Regions from separate parts of the Vibrio algarum genome, predicted to be linked through region 3. Evidence: predicted binding sites of a transcription regulator. Region 3 holds the regulator's gene; each other region holds the start of a gene.

Region 1 (7,472 bases), 1.3 Mb from region 3:
TTCTTCTGACTATCGATGAAGAAGCGGGTATGACTGGAGCGTTTGGCTTAGAAAGCGGCTGGTTAGAAGGTGACATTCTTCTAAACACAGATTCAGAGCAAGAAGGCGAAGTCTACATGGGCTGCGCTGGTGGTGTTGATGGTGCACTTACCTTTGATATTAAAAGAGAAGAAATCCCACCTGGTTACGTAACTAGAGAGTTGTCTATAAAAGGCCTTAAAGGTGGCCATTCAGGCTGTGATATCCATACTGGTCGTGGCAATGCAAATAAGCTGCTAGCAAGGTTTCTCGCTGGCCACGCCGAAGAACTGGAACTTCAACTCGTTGAGTTTAGAGGAGGTAGCCTACGTAATGCTATCCCTCGCGAAGCCTTTATCACTGTCGCTCTCCCTATGGTAAATGAAGGTCAGCTTAATGCACTTTTCACCGAATTCACCGATATGCTTCGTGCCGAACTAGGTAAAGTTGAAACGGGTATTCTTTCTTACTACGAGGTTGCTGAAACAAACTCTCTAATGATCAGCATTGAATCACAAAGAAGATTTATTCAGGCATTAAATGCATGTCCAAACGGCGTTATCCGAATGAGTGATGACATTGACGGTGTCGTAGAAACCTCGCTGAATGTTGGTGTAATTAATACCAAGAAAAATAAGATTACCGTCTTATGCTTGATCCGCTCTCTTATTGATTCTGGTCGCAGCCAAGTCGAAAGTATGCTGACTTCTGTCGCCAAGCTTGCAGACGCGAAAATTGAGTTTAATGGTGGTTATCCAGGTTGGAAACCTGATGCTAACTCAGAAATCATGAGCGTCTTTAGAGATACCTATGAAGGCATCTATGGTAGAAAGCCAAATATCATGGTGATTCATGCGGGTCTAGAATGTGGTCTATTTAAAGAACCATATCCAAACATGGATATGCTCTCTTTTGGACCGACTATAAAGTTCCCACACTCTCCTGATGAGAAAGTAAAAATCGATACCGTCGCGCTATACTGGGAGCAAATGGTGGCGATTTTAGAAAACATTCCAAAAAATAATTTGAATCGTTAAAACGAATGATTTGAATAAACAAAGGGCAGGCTTTCGTAAAAAAAGCCTGCCCTTTTTGTTTTTAATCACTGCTCAGTCAAAATGAGTTCGTTGTAGCAAACATAAATAGGAAAAAATGCCCATTTAAAAGCGCACATGAACACCAGAGCGATTTGCAGAGTCGAGTCCATTTTGGCGATGTAATTAATGTGACTGGTACAAATTCTATTCGTCTTCAGTTTTACGTTGCGCAGATTTTCGCTTATTTCGCTCGGCTTGCAGTGCGATAAATGCAGGTAATTCTCTTTCACCCCATGCGATCGCTTCTGCTTCCGTTTCAAAACCCATTTCTCGCTTAGATACCGCGGTACGTTGAGCGGATACTTGACGAACGATTTCGGCAGCCCAACCATTTCGTTTTTCAATAACTTTATAGCTAAACTTTTTACTGGTACTCATTTTCTTTCCTACTTACTGTACATAAAAGAGACACAACTCTTTTCAATGGGCGCATTAAACCATATCAGAAGAACAATTGCTGTAAAAAAAGCCCCTGAACTATAGAGTCTAGGGGCTGTTATTTTTCAATTAAAACTATTTAGCCAACGTTAACACGGGCATTACGGAACATTCTCATCCATGGGCTATCTTCACCCCATGAATCTGGAGCCCAAGAGTTAGCTACAGTACGGAAAACACGTTCCGGGTGTGGCATCATTATAGTAACTCTGCCATCTGTGGTGGTTAAACCTGTAATTGCGTTTGGCGAACCATTTGGGTTATTAGGATATTGTTGCGTCGGGTTACCTATATTATCAACGTAACGAACCGCTACTGTGCCCGAAGTTTCAATTGCATTCAGGTGAGCGACATCACGTACTTCCACTCGACCTTCACCGTGAGAAACGGCGATTGGCATACGCGAGCCTTCCATACCACTAAAGAAGACAGAGTCTGACTTCTGAACTTCAACCAAACTAAAACGAGCTTCAAAACGCTCAGATTCATTGCGAACAAATCGTGGCCACAAATCCGCTCCAGGGATAAGTTCGTGTAGGTTCGATAACATCTGGCAACCATTACAAACGCCTAGTGAGAACGTGTCCTCACGCTTAAAGAAGCCTTCAAACTGATCTCTCGCTTGGCTGTTAAACAAAATAGACTTAGCCCAGCCTTCACCCGCTCCTAACACGTCACCATAAGAGAAACCACCACAAGCCGCTAAGCCTTGATACTCATCAAGCACCGCTTGACCTGTCAGGATATCACTCATATGTATATCCGTAGCTTCAAACCCTGCTCTATCGAATGCAGCCGCCATTTCGACATGGGAGTTAACCCCTTGCTCACGCAAGATCGCCATTTTCGGTTTCGCCCCTTTAAGAATATAAGGTGCAGCGACATCTTCTTGCACGTCAAAACTCAAATCAACATTAAGCCCCTTGTCATTGTCATCAGACTTAGCCGCAAATTCTTGGTCTGCACATTTCGGGTTGTCGCGAAGCCCTTGCATTTTATGCGTTGTTTCAGCCCAAATGGTCCTAAGTTCAGTACGAGAACGTTCCAGTACAACCGTATCATCGCTGTTAATAATGATCTTATCTGATTGCTCTACTTCACCGATTACATGACTAAGTTCTGATAATCCAAAGGTTGCCAGAGTCGAAAGAACAGATTCCGTTGCTTCGGTTTGAACCTGAATCACGGCACCTAACTCTTCGTTAAATAACACTGATAATGAGTCTGTTCCTAAAGACGCTATATCTGCACTCAAGCCGCAATGACCAGCAAATGCCATTTCAGCTAAAGTTACGATTAAGCCACCATCACCTTTATCGTGGTAAGCAATGATCTTATCGTCACGGACGAGTGTCTGAATAGCATCATAAAAACCTTTGAGCTGCTCTGCGCTGTCTACATCGGCTGGTTTGTCACCTAGCTCTTTGTATACCTGAGCAAACGCTGTTGCCCCCATGCGGTTTTTACCGTTGCCTAGGTCGATATAAATTAAGCTAGTTTCACCCTTATCCGTTCGTAATTGAGGAGTGACTGTTTTGCGTACGTCTTCGATACGAGCAAACGCGGTAATAACTAAGCTTAAAGGAGAAGTAACGGTTTTTTGTTCGCCATTCTCTTCCCACTTAGTCTTCATTGACATCGAGTCTTTACCAACTGGAATAGTTAGACCTAATGCAGGACATAGTTCTTCACCTACTGCTTTAACTGCTTCGTAAAGGCCTGCATCTTCACCAGGGTGACCTGCTGGAGACATCCAGTTTGCAGAAAGTTTAATATGTTTAATATCACCAATATCCGTTGCGGCGATATTTGTTAAAGATTCACCAACAGCTAAACGAGCGGATGCCCCAAAATCTAATAGAGCGACAGGAGTACGTTCACCCATTGACATTGCTTCGCCATGATACGTATCGTAACTTGCAGCAGTTACCGCACAGTTTGCTACTGGGACCTGCCAAGGACCAACCATCTGGTCACGTGCGACAAGACCGGTAACAGAACGGTCACCAATCGTAATAAGGAACGTTTTTTCAGCAACTGTTGGTAACCTAAGTACACGGTCCAGTGCTTCATTAACTTCAATACCAGCCATCTCCATTGCCGCATTGTCTACTTTCAGCGTTTTTGCATCACGATGCATCTTAGGCGCTTTACCAAGTAGGATTTCCATAGGCATGTCAATTGGCGTGTTATCGAAATGCGAGTCTTCTAGAGTAAGATGACGCTCTTCTGTTGCTTCACCAACGACCGCATATGGGGCTCGTTCTCGTTTACAAATTGCATCGAAAACCGCCATGTTTTCTGGTGCGACAGCCATTACATAACGCTCTTGAGATTCATTACACCAGATCTCTAATGGGCTCATGCCGGGTTCATCATTTGGTACGTTGCGCAGTTGAAATTTACCACCTCGCTCACCATCATCGACCAATTCTGGCAATGCGTTGGAAATACCACCAGCACCTACATCGTGGATAAAGGCAATTGGGTTCTCTTCGCCCATCTGCCAACAACGGTCAATAACTTCCTGACAACGACGCTCCATTTCTGGGTTTTCACGCTGAACAGAAGCAAAATCCAAGTCTTCCGCTGATTGACCAGAAGCCATAGAAGAAGCTGCACCTCCACCAAGACCAATATTCATTGCAGGACCACCAAGCACAATTAAACTTGCACCAACGGGGATCTCTTTTTTCTGCACATGTTCATCACGAATATTACCCAACCCACCTGCGATCATAATTGGCTTATGGTAACCGCGAACTTCTTCACCATTATGAGAGTTAACTTTCTCTTCATAAGTACGGAAATAACCAAGGAGATTTGGACGACCAAATTCGTTGTTGAATGCCGCGCCACCCAAAGGGCCTTCCAGCATAATATCGAGTGCATTTACAATACGGCTAGGCTTACCAAAATCCGTTTCCCAAGGTTGTTCAAAGCCTGGAATACGCAGGTTAGATACCGCGAATCCGACCAAACCCGCTTTAGGTTTACCACCAATTCCGGTTGCACCTTCATCGCGTATTTCACCACCAGAGCCTGTTGCTGCACCTGGCCACGGTGAAATTGCAGTTGGGTGGTTGTGTGTCTCAACCTTCATCAAAATATGAGCAAGTTCTTGGTGATAGTCATATTGACGAGTATCAGGGTTCGGGAAGAAACGACCTACTTGAGAGCCGGTCATTACTGCTGCGTTATCTTTATAAGCAGAAAGAACGTGTTCGCTGTTGGTTTCATAGGTGTTTTTAATCATTTTAAATAATGATTTTTCTTGTTCCACACCATCGATAGTCCAATCAGCATTGAAAATTTTGTGACGACAGTGCTCTGAGTTAGCCTGAGCAAACATCATCAATTCTATATCATTTGGATTACGGCCCAGATTAGTAAAGCTCTCAACTAGGTAGTCTATTTCATCGTCGGCTAACGCTAAGCCCAAGCTAATGTTCGCTTCTTCTAAGGCTTGTTGTCCACCTGATAGAATATCAACATCCGCAACCGGAGCTGGAACCGCAACCGTAAATAACTGCTCTGCGTTATCCATATCAGTAAAAACCACTTCCATCATTCGGTCGTGTATTAACGCTTTCACTTGCGATAACTGCTCTTGAGAAAGTGCAGATGATGATTCAACATAATAAGCGGTACCGCGTTCTAAACGCTTAACTTTATCTAACCCACAATTGCGTGCGATATCAGTTGCTTTTGAAGACCAAGGAGAAATAGTCCCAGGGCGTGGTGTAACTAAAAGAAGGCTACCAGCAGGTTCATGCTCTTGAATAGTTGGACCGTAAGTAAGTAATTTTTCTACTTTTTCAACCTCTTCGCCATTTAAGTCAGCAGTTAAGTCGGCAAAGTGCATGAACTCAGCGTAAATATCTGTAACAGGCAGATCTTGTTCACGACAAAGTTCTAGTAATTTGTTAACTCGGAACTCAGAAAGAGCTGGGGAGCCGCGCAAAATTCTCATGTGCTTAGGTCTCTTATGCAAGTGATTTAGGTGATATTGGAATAAATTCAGTGCGTTATAAGCGAACGCTTGAACTTATGCCAATTTCACCTCTCTGTTGCGGGCGTATTATAGAGGAAAATGTTTTGTGACGTAACACCAAAAGCAACCGTTTGCGCCATTTTTTTGTAATCTAGCTGCTAATCCTTGAAATGACTAATAATCGTGCAAATAGTCACTGTTTTCTTTAATGATTCTTTGCCGAACATGACGGCTCTGCTATAAAGAGCGTAGTCAACTTATAAAGACCCCCTTTTAATGCAGAAACTTTTTATCCACCGTTGGTACAAAATATCTCTGGCTCTCTTGTTCGGATTCTTCCTAGCTGGCTGCCAAATCGAATCTGATCCTAAAAGTGAATTGGATAAAGTCCGTGAACGAGGTGTATTGAGAGTCGGTACTCTGAATAACCAACTATCTTATTATATCGGGCCAGATGGCCCAACAGGCTTAGACTACGAGTTAGCGAAGCAATTTGCTGATGAGCTGGGTGTGAAATTGGAAATGAAGCCAGCTTATCGCTTAGCTGGGCTGTTTCCTGCGTTAAAGAAAAATGAAATCGATATTATTGCGGCAGGGCTAAGCCAAACCCCTGAACGAATCAAGTCTTTTCGAGCCGCTCCTGCCTATTATTATGTGAGTCAACAGCTTGTTTATAAAAACGGTTCTTGGAAACCAAGAAGCATTAAGAACTTAGTCGATAGGCAGGCAAAGAATCCAGATGAAACTTTGACTATCGTTTCAGACTCTCACTTTGTTGCAACTTTAGAAAATCTTAAAGTGGATCATCCAACACTCCAATACGACACCACTGAAAACTCCGATGTGAAAGATCTGCTTCAAAAAGTTTCAACTGGTGAGCTCTCTTACACTATCGCTGATTCAGTAGAACTATCGCTAACTCAACGCTTATTCCCAGATATTGCGCTCGCACTTGAGCTAACCGAAGATCAACCAGTTTCTTGGTACATGAGAAAAGCCGATGATGAGAGCCTCTACGCACTATTAATAGAATTTTTTGGTGAAATGAAACAGTCAGGTGACTTGGCCACACTAGAGGAAAAATACTTTGGCCACGTAGAAACTTTTGATTACGTGGATACCCGAGCCTTTATTCGTGCTTTAGATAGCAAGTTGCCAAAATGGGAAGATCTATTTAAAAAGCATGCCGCTAATTTTGATTGGCGCTTAATTGCTGCCCTCTCTTACCAAGAGTCACATTGGAACCCTACAGCAACTTCACCTACAGGGGTTCGTGGCATGATGATGCTGACACTACCTACGGCTAAGCTCGTGGGTGTAAAAAACCGTCTAGACCCTGAACAATCTATATTAGGTGGGGTGAAATATTTACAAGGAATTGTTGAACGAGTGCCAGACTCTATTCCTGAACATGAAAAAATCTGGTTTGCTCTCGCATCATATAATGTGGGGTACGGCCATGTGTTGGATGCACGCCGATTAACGCGCTCACAAAATGCGAATCCAGACTCATGGGCAGACGTAAAAGAGCGACTTCCGCTACTTAAACAACGTAAATATTACAGCAAAACTCGATACGGTTATGCGCGAGGGGATGAAGCAAGAAACTATGTGGAAAATATCAGACGTTACTACCAATCTATTATTGGTCACGTAGAGAAGCAACAAGCATTAAGTTCAGATATCGACGTTGAAGGCATTCAGGTTATTGACGTACCTCTTCCACCTAGACAGAACGGTGAACTTGTTGGGCCCCCAGAGAAAGGTCAATCTGTCCTTTTGCCAGCAACAAAAGAGCCAGAAAACTCAACACCTGACAATCCTACCCCAGACGAATCTATACAAGAACTAGACTCGTCAGAGTCAAAACCTTAAATGTAAAAAGGCAGATAATTAATTTTTATCTGCCTTTTTTTCATCTGGTC
Region 2 (7,472 bases), 280 kb from region 3:
ATCCGTTTATGCGGGTGATTTTTTTACGGCACCGGTTAATAATGCGGATATTGTATATGACAGAGCAGCACTCGTCGCACTTCCTGAAGATATGCGTGAAGAATACGTAGATCGATTAAAATCCCTCTTAAACCAAGGGGGGCGGATTTTATTGGTAACGCTTGATTATGTACAGTCGGAGATGGCAGGGCCGCCATTTAGTGTTGAGGAAATAGAGGTGAGACGACTCTTTAGCGACTACAAACTCACGTTAGTTAACCGATATGTTGCAGAGGAAAGTCATCCCAAAATAGCGAAAAAAGGATTGAGTCGATTTGCTGAGTTGGTTTGGTTAATAGAAGACGAAAATGAGAGTGTATAATACAGAGTGTAGAATAAGCCTTAAGGGTATGATAAAGCTAAGGGCTTCAGTTGAAGCCCTTAGCATGTAAATTCGATTAGTAAATTATTTTAACCTTAGTTGCCGCTTCTTTAGCACTATCAATCGCTTTCTCTAAACTGTCACGCTGCGATAGAGCTACACCAAGCCTACGTCGTCCATCGATATCTGGCTTACCGAATAGTCGGATCTGAGTCTTTGGTGTCGCTAGTGCCTCACACAGGCCATCAAAGCGTATATTACTTGAAGTTCCTTCCCCTAAAATAACAGCAGAGGCAGAAGGTCCATATTGAGCAATGTTATTAATTGGCAAGCCAATGAAAGCTCTTACGTGTAATGCAAACTCAGAGAGTTCTTGGGATATCATGGTTACCATACCGGTGTCGTGTGGGCGAGGGGATACTTCACTAAAGATGACCTTGTCACCTTTTACGAATAGCTCTACTCCAAACAGCCCATAACCACCTAAAGCATTAACCACTTGCTCTGATATGTACTCAGCGGCTTTCAATGCATTGTCTGACATCGCCTGTGGCTGCCAAGATTCTCTATAATCACCATCTTCTTGTCGGTGACCAATTGGCTGACAAAAATGAACACCATCTACCGCTCTAACAGTAAGTAATGTAATTTCATAATCAAAATCGACAAAACCTTCTACTATAACTCGGCCTGCACCGGCTCTACCGCCATCTTGAGCGTATTCCCATGCCTGAAGAACGTCGTCTTTGCTCTTAATGACACTTTGCCCTTTGCCAGAAGAACTCATTACGGGTTTGACAACACAAGGCATACCTACTTCATCTATTGCAAGCTTAAACTCATCTAAGGTATCGGCAAATTTGAATGGAGAGGTAAGTATAGATAGTTCCTCGGCGGCTAATCGGCGGATACCCTCTCGGTTCATCGTTAATTTGGTTGCGTTCGCTGTAGGTACAACATTAAGACCTTGGGCTTCCAATTCGACCAATGCGTCTGTTGCGATCGCTTCTATTTCTGGTACAACAAAACCGGGTTTTTCTAACTCAATAATAGTTTTCAATGCGTCAGCATCAAGCATATCAATAACATGACTACGATGAGCAACTTGCATTGCAGGGGCATCTTCGTACCTATCGCACGCAATTACTTCTAGGCCTAGTCGTTGGCATTCTATTGCCACTTCCTTCCCAAGTTCACCTGAACCTAACAACAAAACTCGAGTCGCGCCTGCGCGAGTAGCAGTACCCAGCATCCGTATATCCTTCATTAACTATTAAATTGAGCGGATCATACTGGATATTGAGAATTCCGCAATCGTTTGCTTTGTAAAAATGGACAAAAAAATGCCCTAAACAATTCAGGGCGTTAAAGATTTTACAGGGATGTATAAGCGATTGTAATATCGGGATTTAGTGCGTCTAGAGTGGACTGCGTACCATCTAAATTGCTTATCTTTCCGGCCGACAATTCGGCTAATGCCGCTGATTCAATCTGTTCGAATGATTTGCCTGCTACAAGAACTTGCGCTAAAGCTACCTGAAGAGGAGGTAGGCTTGGATTAAATGCGGCATTTTCAGCATAAGAGCCTAAGTAGACAGAACCATCATTTAACCTAAGTGCTACACCACTATGATTTGCTGAGTAGGGTGCGTGGCTGTAATTGAGTGCCTCGACTGCTTTGAGTACGAGTGGGTCAGTTTCTTCTGTTTTATATGAAAGTGTCTTTCCATCCATTAATCGTGCTTCAATATCTAAATCTGCTGGGCCGAAAGAATCAGGCAAATATTCTTGAAGTGACATCTCGTCACGTTGAGGTAATTGAACTTTAAGCTCTTTAGCTGTCGTTAACTCGTTCATAAATTGTCGGCAGTGTCCGCAAGGACTATAGTTAACCGTAATATCGATAATACCTGTCTCACCTTTCATCCAAGCATGGCTGATACCACATTGTTCGGCATGGACAGTTTGACTCATTTGCGCGCCAATAAACTCCATGTTTGCACCGAAGTAAAGTCTTCCGGATAACCCTCTTACTATGGAACCAACATAAAATTCAGATATTGGGGCGTAAGAATAAGCAGCGGCAAATGGGAGTAAGCTGATACGAAGCTCTTCATCACTCAAACCTGAAAGCGCTAAAAGTTCATCAAATTGCTGTGCTGAAATAGTTGCGTCATATGTTGCGCAATTAAATAGACGTTGTAAATAATCAGCTACCGGCTTAGGTGTATCACTTAGCGCGGCTTCTAGTCGAGTGTTCATAGAGAATCCTTTGTATTTCGATACTGATTATTCTAGCCAACACCAATCATAATGCAGTGCTCTATGTCACAATTATAATTGCAATGAACTATTATGTTTCATTAATAGAGTGAGGTCACATTAGTTTGGGGGCGATCAATATCCAGTTTAGGTCAAATAGTTACCATATGTATTGTTATTTTGGTTATTTGTATTGCTTATGTATTGTTCTGGTATTATGTTGTCAATATCCAATCGTTCTAGGTGAAAGATGAATGTCAGAACTGAGTAACAAAAAATTGATCGCGTCAGATTACGATAAAACTTACCACAGGCATGATGCAGAGGATCTCGACAACAATAACTTGGCTGTTCAAAAGTGGGGTAATGCCGGTAATGTTTTTGCAATCAGCACTGGCCGCGATGTGGCAAGCATGTTATTTGAAAAAAACATCGTCACATTAAATACGACTACATGATTTCATTGAATGGATCATTTATTGTTGATTCAGAAAACAATGTCCTTTTTAAAAAAGCATTAGATAATCAACTCGCAAGAAAATTAACCTTAATGCTTCAAGAACAGTTCGGCGATGAGCTGATTATTTCCAACGGTTTTGATGGTTGTAATTTCACCAATAAAAAGGCCAGTGAAACAAACGAAATAGCGAAAGAAGTATTTGAAAGAAACTCGCAAATCTACACGAAAACTATCGATACAGCGTTGGATAGCGAAGTGCTATTGATTGGTTGTCTGAATGATAATTTTGATAAGGCAGTGGAAGTCAGGGATAGAATTTTGTTTGATTACCAAGACGTCGTCGAGGTATTTATCAATCTAAATTATATTAACATTGTTCCGAAAGGAATAAGCAAAGCGTCAGGTTTAGAGTTTGTTATAGAACATGCGCAATTAAAGAAAGAGAACGTTGCAGTGATAGGGGATGACCTTAACGATATTCCAATGTTAGAAAAATTTAAAGCTTATGCTGTAGAGAACGCAAAAGATGAAGTGAAGGCTATTTCGATAAAAGTGCAACCGAGCGTTGCTGCTTTGATTGAAGAGATGCTCTTAGAGTAACTATACCAGTCCGAATAATCACACAATTAAAAAGAAAAAGGATGGCATTGCCATCCTTTAGTATATGTCTACTTGCTTGGAGACGTTGTCGCCGGTTTAGACGGTCTTCTGCGCCTGGACGGTTTATTTGCAGCGGTATTACCACCGCTTTCTGAACCTTTTGCTCCAAAATGGCGCTTATTTTTACCTGCCGGTTTATGACCTCGAGCATTATCACCTGAGCGCTGTCCATCTGCGTGATTTGGTTTCGCTCTTTTAGGTTTCTTTGCTTTGATTGGTTTTCGACTAAGATTCGATTCAGGAACGATATCTGATGGTATGAAACCTTCAACATCAATACGTGGGATCAGTTTTTGAATAAGCCTTTCAATACCAAAAAGATCAGGAGCTTCTTCTGCTGTTACAAGTGAAATAGCTTTACCTACTTCACCGGCTCTTCCTGTTCGACCGATACGGTGAACATAGTCTTCAGAGACATTTGGCAGATCAAAATTGACGACCTGAGGCAACTGTGGAATATCAATGCCTCGTGCTGCAATATCTGTAGCGACTAAAGCCCTAACTTCGCCTGACTTAAAGCCTGCTAATGCTTTTGTTCTTGCACCTTGACTCTTGTTGCCGTGAATTGGTGCAGATTTGATGCCTTGTTTTTCTAAGTACATAGAAAGACGGTTTGCACCGTGTTTTGTTCGGCTAAAAATAAGAACTTGTTGCCAATTGTTTTCTTTTATTAACTTAACTAAAAGAGCCGATTTTCTTGATTTGTCTACAGGGTAAACGAATTGCTCTACTGTCGTTGCTGTCGAATTTTCAGGGCTGACCGATATTTCTACAGGGTTGTTAACTAAACCTTTGGCCAAGGACCGAATTTCCGGTGAAAATGTAGCGGAAAACAATAGGTTTTGGCGTTTTTTCGGCAGTAGATCTAAGATTTTTTTTATATCTCTAAAAAATCCCATATCTAACATTCTATCGGCTTCATCTAGAACCAAAACTTCTATTTGAGAAAACTTAACAGCATTTTGATTATATAGATCCAGCAGACGGCCAGGTGTCGCGACCAGAACGTCACTTCCTTTTCTAAGGATTTGCATCTGTGGGTTAATTTTTACACCACCAAATACGACGGTTGAAGTCAGCGGAAGATGTTTGCTGTATTTGACGACGCTTTCATTAACCTGCGCTGCTAGTTCTCTAGTCGGTGTTAGAATCAATGTTCTAACATGGTTTCCTTTAACTTTTGTTCCGCCGCTTAACCTTTCTAAAATGGGTAAAGTGAACCCGGCTGTTTTCCCTGTACCAGTTTGCGCCGCTGCCATTACGTCTTTCCCAGCTAGAACCGCAGGTATGGCCTGTTCCTGAATTGGGGAAGGAGTGTCATAACCTTGTTCTTCTATTGCTTTAAGAATAGGTGCAGATAAGCCTAAAGAGGTAAAACTCATAATATATTGGTTCTCAGTGATTAATGGGAATTCAGATGGCGGCGAAAAGCATGAAGAAACAGATGCGCGCAAGAAATGAAGCGCGCATTTTCATCTATTTAACTCGCGAACACAAGAGAAATAAAGAATGACACCTTGGGCTATATACTAGCCATTAACAATTATATTAAGCCATTCTATATAAATGTAGACAATAGGTGCGAAAATAGAAGTAATGACACCACAAAGAACCAATGCGAGAGAACTAAATGCAGCATCTCTTTGATCTTTTTCGATACAAGTAGCGGTACCCAACGCATGAGAGACTGTCCCCATGGTTAGCCCTTTTGCTATTGGATGACTGATCCCAAGTATTTGGTAAATAGGGTAAGCAAATATCGCACCGAACACGCCAACAATGAGTACCAATATAGCTGCGATTGCTGGCTCACCTCCTAAATGGCTAGAAACTTCCATTGCTATTGGTGTCGTAACCGATTTCCCCATGATACTGGCGACTAAGCTCATGTCGGTATTTAAAAATACAGCAATGCTAGCAGAGATAATCATTGAAAGAGCACTGCCAACGCCACAGGCTAAAAAAATGATTTTCCAATTTCTTTTTATCTCAGGGAACTGCTCATAAAGCGGATAAGCTAGTGCGACAACCGCGGGTTGCAACAGATAAATAAATATTATGTTTTCCTGCTTATATTCTTCGTAAGGCATTTTCATTAATAGCAAAATAGGGATAATAATCACTAAGCTTATGAGTAACGGATTAGCTAGAGGGTGATTCAGTTTTTTGCTAATAAAGCGAGCAATTAAGAATGTGACGATAGTCAGTACAATCCAAATCATTTCTTCGGTACCAATATTTTTTCTAGCATCATAGCAAGAAACACTAACATGATCGCAGTGCCACCGACCGCACTTGCAATGATAGGGAACGCGTTATCCATTAACAGTTGGTAATGATCTATTAATCCAGCACTAATAGGAATAAAGAGTAAAATCATATAGCGGATAAAGATATTCGCACTAGGTTTGACCCATTCTGGAGAGACTAAGCCTGAAACCATTGCGAAGAAAAGAATTAGCATACCAATGATGCTGCCTGGTATTGATATCCCCAACCCGTGTTGGATAGCCGTACCAAGGGTGAGGGCAAGAATAATCAACCCAAGTGACGTTATGTATTTAATTGTTTTTTTATCATTTTTAGGAAACGAGTTGTTCAACGTATTTATACACGGACCTTAAGATGGCAAGTTTTTTTTCATCGCCTTCATGTTCGTGAGCAAGATTTTCTAGGTTGAGCATGTAATTAGGGAGAGACGACTCAAAATAATCTCTACAGTGATTAGCCCAGCGCTGTTGCTCTTCGTCACTCAACGTTTCGGCAAAATGACGAGCTCTGTATTTAAACAGAAGTGGCGCAATTCGCTTATCAACGAACTCTATATCTAATGCAGCTAAGTTTTCAGGCTTCGCTTCTAGGATAATGTCCATAGCGGCTCTATCTGATGGTGTAAAAAACCCGTCGTAAAGCTGACTGTCCACGTCACTGCTATTGTCGTATTCTTTATCAACAGAAAACAAATTTATCAGTTTTTCTCTAATTTCGGGATGCTGCTTTAGTCGAGCAAGGTTTTGAAGACATTGTTCTCTGTTTATACCAATTCGTTGTGCATTTTCGGCTGTAAGCGTTTTAGCAGGTGCCAATACTGGACACTTATTGAGGTGTACCAATTTTACAGGGATAGGTTGCTCTCCCTGCTCAAGTTCGTTACGTTTTGTATACATTCGTTCACGTATTTGATCAGCATCTAACTCTAAAAGAGGTGTTGGGTCCATCGCTAAATTAACCATAATGATAGCGTTCTGATTTTTTGGATGCCAAGCCATCGGCACGACCCAACTCGTATTTGAGCAGTCGACACCAAACATACCAGAAACATGCACTAGTGGTGTTAAATTAACGATATCAATCAGTTCATTTAATTTGCGTTTGTGGCGCATACTATATAGATAATCAAATAACTTCGGTTGTGCTTGTTTCAGCTTTTTGGCTAGTTCTATCGTAGCAATCACATCTGCCATCGCATCGTGGGCATTTTCGTGCTCAATGCCATTTTCGACAGATAATTTTTCTAATTTAAAACTAGGCTTGCCTTCTTCATCAGTTGGCCAGTTTATGCCTTCTGGGCGAAGAGCGTAGCAAGTTCGCATCACATCAAGTAGATCCCAGCGAGAATTACCATTTTTCCAACTCCAAGCGTACGGGTCGAAAAAGTTACGATAAAGAGTGTAGCGAGTAACTTCGTCATCAAAGCGAATACTGTTGTAGCCTAAGCTCGTCGTGTTT
Region 3 (7,472 bases):
AATCACAGTAATAAAGGGGTATGCTACTTTTTTACTTCTAAGTGATGGTTTTTCGGACTAATTAAGTATGTTTGAGCTGAAAAAAGTAGTTTCTTCTTTGGCAATGCCTTTACCTGCCCTGTTAATTATCGGGTTTATTGGCTTGTTGTTTATTATGTTTACCCAAAGACAAAAGACAGGTGTCCTATTTGTATTCTTGTCGCTAACCGGTATTTTTCTCGTTTCTTTCCAACCTATTTCTAGTCGTCTGTTATTGCCGATAGAGCGAGAGTACACCGTTTTTCTACCAGTAGACGATACCGTCGATTATGTGATGGTTTTAGGTGCAGGACATGTGGTTGATGACCAAATCCCTCCGACATCTGAATTAAGTCGTACTGCGCTGATGCGGTTAACTGAAGGCATTCGGATTATACGAATGTATCCTGGCTCTAAATTGATTCTTTCAGGTTACAAAGGTGGCACTGAATTCAGTCATGCAAAAATGATGGCCCGAGTTGCCCTAGCCCTAGGAGTCGCTAAACCTGATATTATCTTGCTTGAAACAGCCAAAGATACTTGGGAGGAAGCACGGCAAGCGGCTGCTTTTGTTAATCAAAGTAAACTAGTCTTGGTGACTTCTGCAAGCCATATGCAAAGAGCACTGATGGAGTTCCAATCTGCCGGTTTAAATCCAACACCTGCGCCTACGAACTACTTAGCGCAAGCGGATATAGAGCAAGCTTGGAATAAATATACTCCTAAATCGACTTATCTAGAACAGACGGAACATTATTGGCGTGAGCAATTAGGTCTCTTATGGATGTATGTCAGGGACTCCCTACTTACGACAGAAGACACTGAACTTAGCGTGTCTCGACCAGAATAAAAAAATGCCGAGGGATAATTAAATGACCTCGGCATTTTTCTTTGTAACATTCAAATTTAATCCCCCGCAAATAGATAACCTTCTCCGTGTATAGTTACGAATATCTGTGGGTTTTTAGGATCGTACTCCATCTTAGAGCGTAAGCGTCTGATCAGCACATCAATGGTTCTATCGTTCGGAGCATCCACGCGATGACTAATCAGATTGAGTATTCTTTCACGACTTAGTACCTTATTCGTATGAGTCGTCAACGCCACTAAAAGCTCATATTCTGCCTTTGTTAATTTAACTGGCTCGCCGCCTCGGCTCAACGCTCGACGTTGTATATCAAAAACCCAATCACCAAAATAAACCGTATTTCCAGAGGTATCAACATGTTCTTTTTCTTCAACTGGTTGATTCACTAGTGAGATTCGCCACAGTAGGTTTTTGACTCTAACAAGCAGTTCTCTGAGTTCAAACGGCTTAGTCACGTAATCATCAGCCCCCATCTCAAGGCCAACAATCTTATCAATACTATCCGTTCGACCTGTAACCAATATAATGCCAATATTCGATTGACTACGAAGCTCGCGAGTTAACATTAAGCCATCTTCGCCGGGTAAGTTCACATCTAACATAATCAAATCAACATGATTAGAAGCAAGGATCTCACGCATCTGTTGACCATCTTCTGCTTCACTGACTTTGTAACCTTCCTTTTGAAAGTAGCCAACAAGCTTACTTCTAGTGACAACATCATCTTCTACAACTAATACATGACTACTCATAATCACCACTTATATCTGGATGGATGGATTGCATTCTATTCATATATATTAACAATTCTAGCAATAATTGAGAAAAGCGCATTAAATTTATCGGTTTATTGATGCAAGGCAAGTTATTGACTTTACGTTAATTTTCTTACATTTACTGTCATAATTCTTCATAAATTGGATTAGTTCTATTCATATTTTTTGCTTACACTAATAGAGACCTTATCAGTTTAGGAATATCGAGATGGAAGAGACAAAAGCATTTAACGAGAAACGCGCTGAAATTTACTGGTGGCTCTCAAGCCTATTTGCTCGTGAACTAACACCGGAAGAAATCGAAGCATACCAATCTCATGAGATTCGTGCCTTTTTAACAGGGCTTGGAGAAAACGAAAACTTAAAACCATCCATAAATAGACTCATCCATGCACTTAACAAATTGCAAGATAGAGAAGATGCTCACCTAGAACTTGCCGCAGATTTCTGTGAGCTATTTTTAACGACCGACACCACAGGTGCACTGCCTTATGCTTCAATGTACATAGGCAAGGCTAACCTGCTAAATGATCAACCTGCCAAAGATATGGAGACATTAATGCAAAGCAAAGGCATTGATGTAAAAGAAGGCTTCAATGAACCTGCGGATCATGTTGCTATTGAACTGGACTTTTTGGGCAACATGATTATCAGGTCGAACGAATTAGAAAAACTCGACCACATTAACGAAGCGCTCTTGGAGCAGAAAGAGTTTATCGAGAGCTACCTTCTCAGTTGGCTTCCTCAGTTTAGCGAAAAATGCATAAAACTCGATGAATTCGGTTTTTACTCTAGCGTTACCGAAGTACTCGTGAACTTCTGTAATCTCGATCGCAGCTACTTAGCTGGAGAGTGAACAACAGTGTAAAAATATGGATACTAAGCCCTAAATCTGAGTAGTAAGTCTTAATACTGTATTTCTATCATTGTTTAGAAAGTTATTTAGCTATAAAATTGATAACATACTTTCGAGTAAAACTTATTAATAGCCGCTATGCTTAATAGCGGCTTTTGTGTTTATTACGCATTAAGCTGACCAAGACTCCTAACTGTTTATTTTCAGTAAGCGCGTTATCGCTTCAGCCTTCGAAAAATAGGACAACCTAAATGGCAACGATTAAAGATGTCGCTCGCATCGCTGGCGTATCCACTACTACAGTGTCTCACGTTATTAATAAAACTCGCTTTGTCGCTGAAGCTACACAGCAAAAGGTTAATGACGCGGTTAAAGAGTTGAACTATGCACCCAGCGCCGTTGCTCGCAGCTTAAAGTGTAATTCTACAAAAACCATCGGCATGTTGGTAACTCAATCGACTAACCCATTTCTCGCTGAAGTTATCAATGGTGTCGAAAGTTACTGTTACCGACAAGGTTATACGTTAATTCTTTGTAATACCGGCGGTATTTACGAGAAACAACGTGACTATATCCGCATGCTTGCGGAAAAACGGGTCGATGGTATTTTTGTAATGTGTTCTGACCTAACCAGCGAATTGCAAGAGATGCTTGACTCTCACGTTGATATCCCAAAAGTATTTATGGATTGGGGGCAAGGTGAATCATTGTCAGAGCAGTCAAAAGACAAAATCATCGACAACTCTGAAGAAGGCGGATATTTAGCCACCAAATACCTGATTGAAAATGGTCATACCGATATCGCCTGTTTGAGTGGCCATCTAGACAAAACATTATGTCTAGAAAGACTCGAAGGGTATAAGCGCGCGTTAGCTGAGAGCAACATTCCCTTCAGCGAAGAAAATATATTCGAAGGGAACTTTGAATGTGATACCGCTGTAGAAACGGCGGACAAAATCATTGCTATGGAGAAAAAACCAACCGCCATATTCTGTTTTAATGACACTATGGCTTTGGGAATGATGAGTAGACTTCAGCAAAACGGTATTCGCATACCAGAGGATATTTCTATTATTGGCTACGATAACATCGATTTAGCAGAATATTTCTCTCCTCCGTTGACCACGATTCATCAGCCTAAACGACGTGTCGGTAAGACAGCATTCGAAATATTATTAAGCAGAATTAAAGATAAAGAACATGAAAGGCGCATTTTCGAGATGCATCCGGAATTGATGATTCGAGAAAGCGTCAAAAATATTAGACAGTAACTACGCGCTATAGCGCTCTTAGCATACGTGTGAATAATTAGTGTCTAATAATGCATAATCACGTCAAATAAATGAGATCACCATCACACTGGGCGCTTATTTTGGTGATCTTTGTCCAAACTTTACATATATTAAACATGTCACGATCAGGGCAAACCATCTGAAAAGATGGGACGCAAAGCTTCCGGCCTCAAGTTATTTTCTCTTTTCAAATAGAAAATAAAAAGGTAGCGGGGTTACCGAAGACCGATTAGCAAATTTGTCATGAGTTCTCACTATTCTCTGACATATCATCTCTGATTTTTGTTAATTTCTCGGTTCTGAATTGGTTGATGCAATTTTAACCTGAGATTTGAAAAAATGGATAAACCAGTACTTAAAAACTCATTAAAACTGTTTGAAAAATTTGGCAAGGTAAAATCTCGCTCGATGTTTGGCGGATTCGGTATTTTTGTCGATGACGCAATGTTTGCTCTAGTCGTTAACAACGCACTGCATATACGCAGTTGTAAACCTCTTGAAGAACAGTTTAAAAACGAAATCTATCAACCCTACGTATACAAAAAACGTGGGTTTCCTGTTGTTACTAAATACTTTTCTCTTCCAGACTCTTTGTGGGACAACAGTGAAGATATACTAAACATCGCGCAAGTTGCTCTAAAGTCGGCTCGTGAAGAGAAAGAGTCAAGCTCTGAAGATAAACCAACTCGACTAAAAGATCTGCCTAACCTTCGTTTAGGGACCGAACGAATGTTGAAAAAAGTAGGTATCGAATCAGTTAGTCAGCTTAGAAATATGGGCTCGGTACAAGCTTTTAAAGCTATCCAGGCCTCCCAAGACGGGCCTGTAAATATCGAATTACTATGGGCACTTGAAGGAGCGCTAAATGGTACGCATTGGTCAGTAATATCACAGACTCGTAGAAATGAACTTATCGAATCTTTAGATTAATAAACTATTGCTATCCAAAATAAAAAAACCACCCAACTCGTTTAGGTGGTTTTTTTATATCTATTTGAAAGTTTTTGTTAACTTTGCCTGTCATAATAGCTAATACCATTTTATTGGAATCATCTTACATGAATAAAAAACTCATTATTGGCATTGTGCTTATTGTTACTATTGTTTTACTTGCTACTCAGTTTGGTCAATATTTCACACTAGATAATGCTAAGGAGCAGCAAGCATTGCTTGCTGATTATATTGAAAACAACTTTGTTTTTTCCGCTCTTGTTTATTTCTTTGCTTACGTTGCTATCACCGCATTTTCTATTCCTGGTGCCGCTGTTGTGACCTTGTTAGGCGCGGCACTATTTGGTTTTTTCACTAGTTTATTCCTAGTTTCATTTGCAAGTACGATTGGGGCTACGTTGGCGTTTTTAAGCAGTCGTTATCTACTTCGAGAATGGGTTCAAAATAAGTTTGGTGCAAAACTAGAAACCCTAAATCAAGGCGTTGAAAAAGACGGTCCGTTTTATCTATTCTCTTTGAGATTAATACCTGTTTTTCCGTTCTTTTTAATCAATTTATTGATGGGATTAACGCCAATCTCAACCACTAAATTCTACCTTGTCAGCCAGCTGGGTATGCTACCTGGGACGATGGTTTACTTAAATGCAGGAACCCAACTAGCCAACATTGATAGCCTTTCTGGTATCGTATCACCAAGTGTTTTAGCCTCATTCGTTTTATTGGGCCTTTTTCCTGTAATAACAAAATGGATTATGGCGAAACTACGTCCTAACAATGCGGCTTAATTAATGAAAGTATTCAGTGCATCTAATCCGACCGAGGCTCACATCTTATGTGGGCTTCTACAGCAGCAATGCATCCTAGCGGAAGTCCGTGGAGATGGTATCTTTGGCCTCAAAGGTGAAATACCCCTAACAGAAGACACAGACCCATATGTATGGCTTCTCCAACCAAACAAAATCGAAACTGTACAAGCGATAATTTTAGAGTATCAGCAGCAACAAGAGCACATGGTTGATTGGACTTGTTCTGAGTGCGGAGAAGTAAACGAAGGCCAATTTGGTCTATGTTGGAATTGCAGTAACCCATTACATATTACTGAATAATGTATACGGAGTTACTTTATCTGTTGGCGAATAAAATCTATCGATTTAGCGTTAAATTCATCTGGCTTTTCGACATTACACACGTGTCCACAATCTGAAATTTCGTGCAGAGTACTTTCTTTATGCATTGCTACCATCTCTTTAACTGGTGCGATAAACATATAATCTTTATCGCCCATGAGATAGAGCGTAGGGATAGCTAAATCTTGATCCCTGAAATAACGCATCATAGGGTTTACTTCCGACGTAAGCTTAAACCATCGTTTAAACTCTTTTTGGCATAAATTTTTAGCTTCACGAACAAATAAGTGCCTAGATTCTTTCTGGCATCGTTGTGGCATAACAATATAGGCGAAAAGGCCATATAGCCACATATAGGGAACAATGTGCTTACTTAGATCACCTAACTTAACCAATATTTGCGAGCGTATATTTAATCTAGTCACCGCCCCACCTAGCACCATAGTCCTTACTCTACCTGATGCTAATTCAGCAATATTTCGGACAATGATAGTACCCAATGACATACCAACAAAATGCGCTGAGTGAATCTTAAGATGATCCAAGACTTTTAATATATCCATGGTAACGTCTTTAAAGGTGTACTGATTCGTAATAAAACCTTTTAATAAATTATTAGAACGACCATGTCCTCTCAAATCAATGAGCAGTAAATTAAAATGCGCTTTATACGCTTTAATCTGCTTAAACCAAATAGAAGAGCTACCACCAGCACCATGCACGAAAACCACCCATTCTGAACTGGTTGGATGTTTGTAGGTTTTGTGGAATAAAAGTGCTTCAGACATAGGGACTATTTTTATTTTACCTTTTTGATTTAAGTATTTTCACAGGATGAGCAGTTTACCACATCTTATAATTCTTAGATTACTTGTTATTGTCATGAAATTGTATAAATTTGTTCTAATTGATACTAAAGTCGGAGACCATACTTCACGATCAAGCGATTTCATTCAGTCAATATTTAAACTGAAGGGAACACATTAAGCGCGTTCCCCGCTAAATTACGCGATTTAATGCGCTATTTATGCCTCTAGGCTTAGTTTGTTCACTTATTGTCATTCCGCAAGTCAAAAATTTAAACACACCGCATGGTAATCAGAAGCCGTTGTAGTTTCTATTCCTAAAAAGCAATTATCATTTTTATCGATGATACTCAAAGGCTGAAAATAAAAAAAGGCGGCCAATTGGCCGCCAAAACAAATCATGAAAAAAGTTTATGACTTAGGTTTTTTACGCTTATCCGTAATTTCCCATTTACCGTCAATATAGAGCCCTGTCCATCCAGAAGGTTTACCATCAACTTCAGAACGAACATAGTTCTCTTTTGATTTACGACTGAATCGAACCACAGTAGGTCGCCCGTCCGGATCAGCCACAGGAGCCGTTGTTAGATATTGGAATTTAGGTGAAATACGATCTTTATATTTAACCAACTCTTCTACCAACGGTGCTCTTGTCTCACGAGATTTAGGGAAGTTGCTTGCTGCCATAAACAAGCCAGAAGCACCATCACGCAATACAAAATATGCATCCGAATTTTCACATGGTAACTCTGGGAAGTGGACCGGGTCTTCTTTAGGT
Region 4 (7,472 bases), 1.0 Mb from region 3:
ATACGCGCCAGAGTTAGAGCTGCCGACCGTTCATATTGATAATTTAACATCAGCTTTTGAAGCCGTTAATTACCTAACTCAAATGGGTCATAAAAAGATTGCACAGATTTCAGGCCCAGAAGAAGCCGCATTATGCCAATTCAGACATCAAGGTTACCAACAGGCATTGCGTAGAGCTGGTATTGCGCTAAATACCACTTACTGCACTTATAGTAACTTTAGCTTCGAAGGTGGCGCTAAAGCACTTAGAAAATTATTATCATTACCAGATGCACCTACTGCTATTTTCTGCCACAACGACACAATGGCTATTGGTGCGATTCAAGAAGCGAAAAAACTCGGGTTACGTGTACCTCAAGATCTTTCAGTCGTTGGCTTTGATGATATTCAATTCTCTCAATATTGTGATCCACCATTGACGACGGTTTCACAGCCTCGTTATGAAATTGGCCGTCAAGCGATGTTAATGATGTTGGAATTATTGAAAGGTAGAGATGTTCGAGCTGGTTCAAGGTTATTAGAAACAAAACTCGTCATCCGAAACAGTGCCGCTCCACCTAGAGCTTAACTATCCAAACTAAATTTTAGGTATTTACATTTTTAGCGGTGCTCAATAGCACCGCTTTTTAAACTAAGATTGTCTTCCTGATGCATTCTGGATTACCATATCCCTACCGAAATTTAGCTGATATGTTATGGCCAATAGAGATTATGTAAGACGAGGCCAAGGCTCTCGTAAAAACACTAAGCGTAAAAAGGCTCCCTCAAAAAAACCGTGGAAAATGGGTTTTCTCGCCGTTCTTTTATTAGGAGGGTTTGGTTATGGTTTAACAATACTAAATAACGACCCAGAGCCACCGGTCACACCAGAAGTGAAACCGACGACTAAACCGCAAACAACGAAAAATAAAGCCAGCTTGCCAGAGTTACCTGAAGAAGAGTGGGATTATGTTAAGTCTCTGCCCAATAAAGAGATCGAGATAGAAGCTAAGGAACAAGTTATATCTGCAGTCCCATACATTATGCAATGTGGTGCCTTTAAATCTTTAAGCCAAGCAGAAAGTCGCAAAGTGAACATCGCCTTCCAAGGCATTAGTAGTAAGATTCGTAAAAAAGAAGGCAGCAGCTGGTACAAGGTTGTTTTGGGGCCATATAAGCTTAAGCGCGATGCAGAAAAAGACAAACACACATTACAAAGAGCTAAAATTGAACCTTGTGCGATTTGGAAAGAAGAGCAATAAATAATTCAAAATAAAAATTTAATCCACCAAAAAGCGAGATAGTTAACTATCTCGCTTTTTTCATCCTTGAAATCCTTCACGATTATCCTCATATATTCGCTATCTCACTAGTAAAAAGAAAAGAGGCTATTCTCGTGACTACCATTGTATCTGTACGTCGTAATAATAAAGTTGTTATTGCTGGTGATGGACAAGTATCTTTAGGCAATACCGTAATGAAAGGTAATGCTAAAAAAGTTCGCCGTTTATATAACGACAAAGTGCTTGCTGGCTTTGCTGGAGGTACCGCTGATGCGTTCACCCTATTTGAACGATTTGAAAGTAAACTGCAAATGCATCAAGGTCACCTAACCAAAGCTGCGGTAGAACTCGCAAAAGATTGGCGTAGTGACCGCGCACTTCGAAAATTAGAGGCTATTCTCGCCGTCGCCGATGAAACTGCTTCGCTTATCATCACAGGTAACGGAGATGTTGTGCAGCCAGAAAACGATTTAATTGCTATTGGTTCTGGTGGTAATTTTGCTCAAGCCGCTGCAACTGCTCTTTTAGAAAATACAGAATTAGATGCTCGTGAGATAGCAGAGAAGTCTCTGAACATAGCTGGTGATATTTGCGTATTTACTAATCATCACCACACAATTGAAGAACTATAATTTTCTGCTCAGAATTGAGGAATAACTACATGTCCGAAATGACACCTCGTGAAATCGTTCACGAATTAAACCGCCACATTATTGGTCAAGACAAAGCAAAACGTTCAGTCGCTATAGCACTACGTAATCGCTGGCGCAGAATGCAATTAGAAGAAAGCTTGCGAGTAGAAGTTACGCCAAAAAACATTTTAATGATTGGTCCAACAGGTGTTGGTAAAACAGAAATCGCACGCCGCTTAGCGAAACTTGCCAATGCTCCCTTCATTAAGGTAGAAGCGACCAAATTCACAGAAGTGGGTTACGTTGGCAAAGAGGTAGAAACCATTATTCGCGACCTCACCGATGTTTCAATAAAAATGACCCATCAACAAGCCACAGAAAAAGTAAAATACCGAGCTGAAGAACAAGCTGAAGAGCGCGTTCTAGACGCATTGTTACCTCCAGCACGTGATGCATGGGGTGAAAATGAAAAACAAGAAGATACTTCATCAAATACTCGTCAAATATTCCGAAAAAAGCTGCGAGAAGGCAAACTAGACGACAAAGAGATCGATATTGATGTTGCCGCGCCTCAGATGGGCGTAGAGATCATGGCTCCTCCAGGAATGGAAGAGATGACCAACCAACTTCAAGGTATGTTTCAAAATCTAGCGGGCAATACAAAGAAAAGCCGCAAAATGAAAATTAAAGATGCTTATAAGGCCTTAGTTGAAGAAGAAGCAGCCAAACTCGTCAACCATGAGGAGTTAAAAGAACAAGCTATCTACAACGCGGAGAATAACGGCATCGTATTCATCGATGAGATAGATAAAATCTGTAAGCGTGGTGAAAGCTCTGGTCCTGATGTTTCTCGTGAAGGCGTACAGCGAGATCTACTTCCTTTAATTGAAGGTAGTACGGTTTCAACCAAACACGGCATGGTAAAAACAGACCATATTTTGTTTATTACATCTGGTGCATTTCAAGTATCGAAACCTTCAGATTTAATTCCTGAACTTCAAGGTCGTCTGCCTATTCGTGTTGAACTAGAAGCCCTTTCTAGCGATGATTTCAAAAGAATACTAACAGAACCTAAAGCTTCTTTGACTGAACAGTATATTGCTTTGCTAAAAACTGAAGAAGTAAACATTGAGTTTTCTGAAGATGGTATTAATCAGATAGCAGAAGCGGCTTGGCGTGTAAATGAAACAACAGAGAATATCGGTGCTCGTCGTTTACATACTGTAATGGAAAGGCTCATGGATGAAATATCTTTCGATGCTACAGATAAGCCTGGATCTAAAATGGTGATTGACTCAGCCTACGTAAATCAACGTTTAGGTGAATTTATCGAAGATGAAGACCTAAGCAGATTCATTCTGTAACTTCCAATAATTACGAACGTTTTTAGATAAGCCCATCTACCCCTTTAGATGGGCTTTTTATTATTTGTGCAATTGGTATACTGCTTCCATCAAATTAAGGTAAACAATGTCAATGAAGCAGTCACTCGCAATCTGGCTAGATGCAGCAAGGCCAAAAACTCTACCACTCGCTCTCGTTACAATTACGACGGGCAGCAGCTTAGCTTATTCAAATGGCAGTTTTTCTTTTGCTGTTATGGCACTCGCTTTACTTACCGCGATACTTCTACAAATTTTATCTAATTTGGCCAATGATTACGGCGATGCTCAACAAGGCACTGACAACGATGAGCGCTTAGGCCCAACCCGTGCAATGCAGTCAGGAGCTGTAACGCAAAGAGAGATGAAGCGGGCTATTGTGCTTAATATTGGCTTAACGATCCTATCGGGCTTAGCTCTCATCTTTTATTCTCTTGAAAGCTTTACTAATATCATGGCATTTTTAGGCTTAGGGTTTCTCGCCATATTAAGCTCTATCGCTTATACCGTTGGCAATAAACCCTATGGATACGTCGGTCTAGGTGACCTGTCTGTTTTTGTATTCTTTGGCTTATTAGGTGTTGGGGGAACTTACTTTCTTCATACTGGCTTTATCCATGCTGACATTTTCATTCCTGCCATTGGATGTGGATTGTTAGCCGTTGCTGTACTCAATATTAATAATATGCGCGATATCGATAATGACCGAGCCTGTGGTAAGAAAACCGTTGCAGTAAGGCTTGGAGAGCAACCCGCGAAGTATTATCACATCATATTAATTGGATTGGCTTTTCTCTCATATGTCTATTATCTATTTAGCCACAGTACGACTATTTGGATTATTGTTCCTTTCTTTTTATCCGCTATTACCTTAGCAAAACATGGCAAAGAAGTACTGGAGTCAAGCTCTCCTGTCTCTATTGCACCAATGATGCCAGTTATTGTTAAATGCGCATCAATTACTAACATTTTGTTTTCACTGGTAGTTGTAGCTCAAACAATAGTTAGATAATTGAGCCTTGTCATTGCATTGACTCATCGAGTCGATATACTCGATAGTCTTTTCAGTAGCCAATAGAAGACAACGCATATGGAATACAACACCTCTGCTCTTTGTGATATTTACTCAGACCAAGTCGATGTAGTCGAACCAATGTTCAGCAATTTTGGTGGAAGTGCCTCATTTGCAGGTCAACTTACTACCGTAAAATGCTTTGAGGACAATGGTATTATCCGCTCGATCCTAGAAGAAGATGGTACTGGTCGTATTCTCCTAATTGATGGTGGTGGGTCTTTACGCAGAGCGTTAATTGATTCTGAAATTGCCGCGCTTGCTGAAGAGAATGATTGGGAAGGCATTGTTGTTTATGGCTCAGTACGAGAAGTAGATGAGTTAGAGGACATGAGCATAGGCATACAAGCCCTTGCTTCTATTCCTGTTGGTGCAGCAAGTCAGCAAATTGGTGACATTGATGTTCCAGTGAACTTTGGTGGCGTTACCTTTTTACCGGAAGACTATCTTTATGCGGATAACACCGGCATCATTATCTCACAAGAACCATTAAACGCAGATTTGGAAATTCTTGAAGACGATACCTTTGAAGACATCGATGATGAAACCGAAGAAGACATTCGCTAAACAATTTAATCCATTAAAAAGCAGCCCTGTGTTAGTGGCTGCCTTTTAGCTTTTAAAAAGTTACTCTACATCTTCCATCTTTCCGAGCAAAATACGTATTCTTTGCTGCCAAGCTTCATGCTCTTGACGCATCTGTTCATTCTGTTGCTCTAGATCCGAACAATTATCTTTTAATGAGGTTGTTGCTTGCTCCAAGTTTTGGTTTTTTTGCTTAACTTCTTCTAATTCCATCTGCAACAAGGTGATAGTATCAACCGCGGTTTGGATTTTTGCTTCTAACTGCTCTAGCACTTCTAAAGACATACATTCTACCTTTACTTTTGTTCTAGTTGACTGAAAGAAAATTCAGTCACGAATGGCTTTATTCTACTCACGCTTTTCAATATAAACACGTTTAATATCATGATTCTCGAGTTATATGCTCAAAATTAAAACAACTGCACTCATTTTTTTAACTTATTAAGCCTCCAATCAGCTTCATATTGAATCCAGCACAGCTAATTTTATTTTCTATCAGAAAATGACAAACTGGCGGATGAAACAAAACCAAAAAGGCAAACGTTTACTCTTTTGTATGATAGAATCCCCGCAAATTTTTTCTCCCGATTTTTTACTATTTTGGAGTAGGCATGAAACGCGATTTAGCAATGGCATTTTCTCGTGTAACAGAAGGTGCAGCACTGGCAGGTTATCATTGGCTCGGACGAGGTGATAAAAACGCCGCGGATGGAGCTGCTGTTGAGGTGATGCGTACGCTTCTCAACAAAACAGAAATCGATGGTGAAATCGTCATCGGTGAAGGCGAGATCGACGACGCACCAATGCTATTTATTGGAGAGCATGTTGGTATTGGCGGAGATGCTGTAGATATTGCTGTCGACCCGATCGAAGGCACTCGCATGACCGCAATGGGTCAAGCGAATGCTCTAGCGGTGCTTGCCGCTGGTGAAAAAGGCAGCTTTCTAAAAGCGCCGGATATGTACATGGAAAAACTCGTTGTTGGGCCTCAAGCTAAAGGCTGCATCGACTTAGATAAACCACTTACAGAAAACTTAGAGAATATCGCTCAAGCGATGGGCAAATCTCTGAATGAGCTTGTAGTAACCACCTTAGCAAAACCACGCCATGACAAAGTTATTAAAGAGATGCAAGAGATGGGTGTCCGCGTATTTGCCGTTCCAGATGGCGATGTAGCTGCATCAATTCTCACTTGTATGCCAGATAGCGAAGTTGACGTAATGTATTGTATCGGTGGAGCACCTGAAGGTGTTGTTTCTGCCGCGGTTATACGTGCCCTTGACGGAGACATGCAAGGCCGTCTGCTTCCTAGACATGAAGTAAAAGGCGATACCGAAGATAATCGCATCCACGGAAATCAAGAACTCGCTAGATGTAAAGAGATGGGCGTAGAAGCACGTATCATCTTAAAGATGGAAGATATGGCATGCAGTGACAATGTTGTTTTCTCAGCAACGGGGATCACTAAAGGCGATTTGCTCGAAGGGATTACACGCAAAGGTAACATAGCTACTACGGAAACCTTACTTATTAGAGGTCGTTGTAGAACCATTCGACGTATCAAGTCTATCCACTATTTAGACCGTAAAGACCCTGAAATTAGAGATATAATTCTTTAACTTTCCTACTTAAACATCGTCAAGCGCAGCTAATATAGCTGCGCTTTTTATTTTGCTCATTAGTTAAGGATTTGCTTTATTAATTACTTAATTCATAATAAGAACTGTAATGATAAGTTACGAGTATAATCTTAGGTACTTGCGGTGAAAACAACGGATAGAATATTACAGAAACTCAAGAGTGAAGGTTCTTTGACAGCAAAGAACCTTGCAGACGATCTTAACATGACGAGCATGGGAGCACGTCAACACCTGCAGACGTTGGAAGAAAACGGCTTGTTAGAGTTTTATGATTTAAAGGTAAAGGTAGGACGCCCTACACGCCATTGGCGGCTTACATCTAGAGGACATGCACAGTTTTCCGACCGTCACGGAGAACTTACCGTTCAAGTCATCGAAGCCGTCGGCACATTATTTGGGGAGGATGGTATAAAAAAAATCGCGTTAGAGAGGGAAAAACAAACATTAGAGAAATACAGTGAGTCAGTATCAAAATTCACTGACCTTAAAGGTAAACTGCAACAACTTAAAAATCTTCGTGTTGAAGATGGCTACATGGCAGAGTTAACCGAAGTGGGTAATGCATTTATCTTAATCGAAAATCACTGCCCTATTTGTAAAGCTGCAAAAAGTTGTCCTAGCTTGTGCCTATCTGAACTGAATGTATTTCAAAAATTACTTGGTGAAAACTGCAAAGTAGAACGCACTGAACACATAATAAAAGGCGAAAGGCGCTGTGTTTATCATATTCGAGACACACTGAACTAGACAATGATTAGAGGCAATTTTACCCCTCGGACTAGCTAAAATTGACTACACTTATATGAATGTAAAATAATGTAAGCGTCAATTACAGGAGGGTTAATGCCACAAATTCAGTATGATCAAACACTTCCATCTTTTGACGAACTGGTCGAATT

Evidence for each region. The regulator PurR, encoded in region 3, represses purine synthesis genes. The targets are predictions, from matches to a motif close to TNANGNAAACGTTTNCNTNA.
Region 1: the regulator PurR is predicted to act here: its motif matches at 5,667-5,686, upstream of purL (phosphoribosylformylglycinamidine synthase).
Region 2: the regulator PurR is predicted to act here: its motif matches at 1,668-1,687, upstream of purT (formate-dependent phosphoribosylglycinamide formyltransferase).
Region 4: the regulator PurR is predicted to act here: its motif matches at 5,466-5,485, upstream of glpX (class II fructose-bisphosphatase).

What each region holds. Positions count from the first base shown of each region.
Region 1 is NZ_JAQLOI010000001.1:2,953,622-2,961,093, forward strand. Features, by position in the region: gene PGX00_RS13755 (aminoacyl-histidine dipeptidase) at 1-1,055, shown strand, start outside; partial or broken gene PGX00_RS13760 (DUF3622 domain-containing protein) at 1,263-1,493, opposite strand; gene purL (phosphoribosylformylglycinamidine synthase) at 1,633-5,526, opposite strand; gene mltF (membrane-bound lytic murein transglycosylase MltF) at 5,824-7,422, shown strand.
Region 2 is NZ_JAQLOI010000001.1:1,953,443-1,960,914, forward strand. Features, by position in the region: gene PGX00_RS09320 (thiopurine S-methyltransferase) at 1-361, shown strand, start outside; gene purT (formate-dependent phosphoribosylglycinamide formyltransferase) at 438-1,613, opposite strand; gene cdd (cytidine deaminase) at 1,736-2,623, opposite strand; gene PGX00_RS09335 (HAD family hydrolase) at 2,878-3,081, shown strand; gene PGX00_RS09340 (HAD-IIB family hydrolase) at 3,078-3,683, shown strand; gene PGX00_RS09345 (DEAD/DEAH box helicase) at 3,752-5,125, opposite strand; gene PGX00_RS09350 (LrgB family protein) at 5,273-5,962, opposite strand; gene PGX00_RS09355 (CidA/LrgA family protein) at 5,962-6,345, opposite strand; gene sbcB (exodeoxyribonuclease I) at 6,326-7,472, opposite strand, start outside.
Region 3 is NZ_JAQLOI010000001.1:1,672,964-1,680,435, reverse strand. Features, by position in the region: gene elyC (envelope biogenesis factor ElyC) at 68-868, shown strand; gene torR (two-component system response regulator TorR) at 925-1,638, opposite strand; gene torD (molecular chaperone TorD) at 1,871-2,518, shown strand; gene purR (HTH-type transcriptional repressor PurR) at 2,770-3,789, shown strand; cyclic di-GMP riboswitch class I at 3,930-4,033, shown strand; gene PGX00_RS08015 (TfoX/Sxy family DNA transformation protein) at 4,150-4,740, shown strand; gene PGX00_RS08010 (TVP38/TMEM64 family protein) at 4,869-5,546, shown strand; gene PGX00_RS08005 (DUF7577 domain-containing protein) at 5,550-5,867, shown strand; gene PGX00_RS08000 (alpha/beta fold hydrolase) at 5,879-6,676, opposite strand; gene topA (type I DNA topoisomerase) at 7,106-7,472, opposite strand, start outside.
Region 4 is NZ_JAQLOI010000001.1:641,160-648,631, reverse strand. Features, by position in the region: partial or broken gene cytR (DNA-binding transcriptional regulator CytR) at 1-568, shown strand, start outside; gene PGX00_RS03270 (SPOR domain-containing protein) at 696-1,241, shown strand; gene hslV (ATP-dependent protease subunit HslV) at 1,376-1,894, shown strand; gene hslU (HslU--HslV peptidase ATPase subunit) at 1,924-3,258, shown strand; gene PGX00_RS03255 (1,4-dihydroxy-2-naphthoate polyprenyltransferase) at 3,371-4,288, shown strand; gene rraA (ribonuclease E activity regulator RraA) at 4,367-4,915, shown strand; gene zapB (cell division protein ZapB) at 4,976-5,218, opposite strand; gene glpX (class II fructose-bisphosphatase) at 5,545-6,552, shown strand; gene PGX00_RS03235 (helix-turn-helix transcriptional regulator) at 6,697-7,320, shown strand; gene PGX00_RS03230 (DUF3135 domain-containing protein) at 7,417-7,472, shown strand, end outside.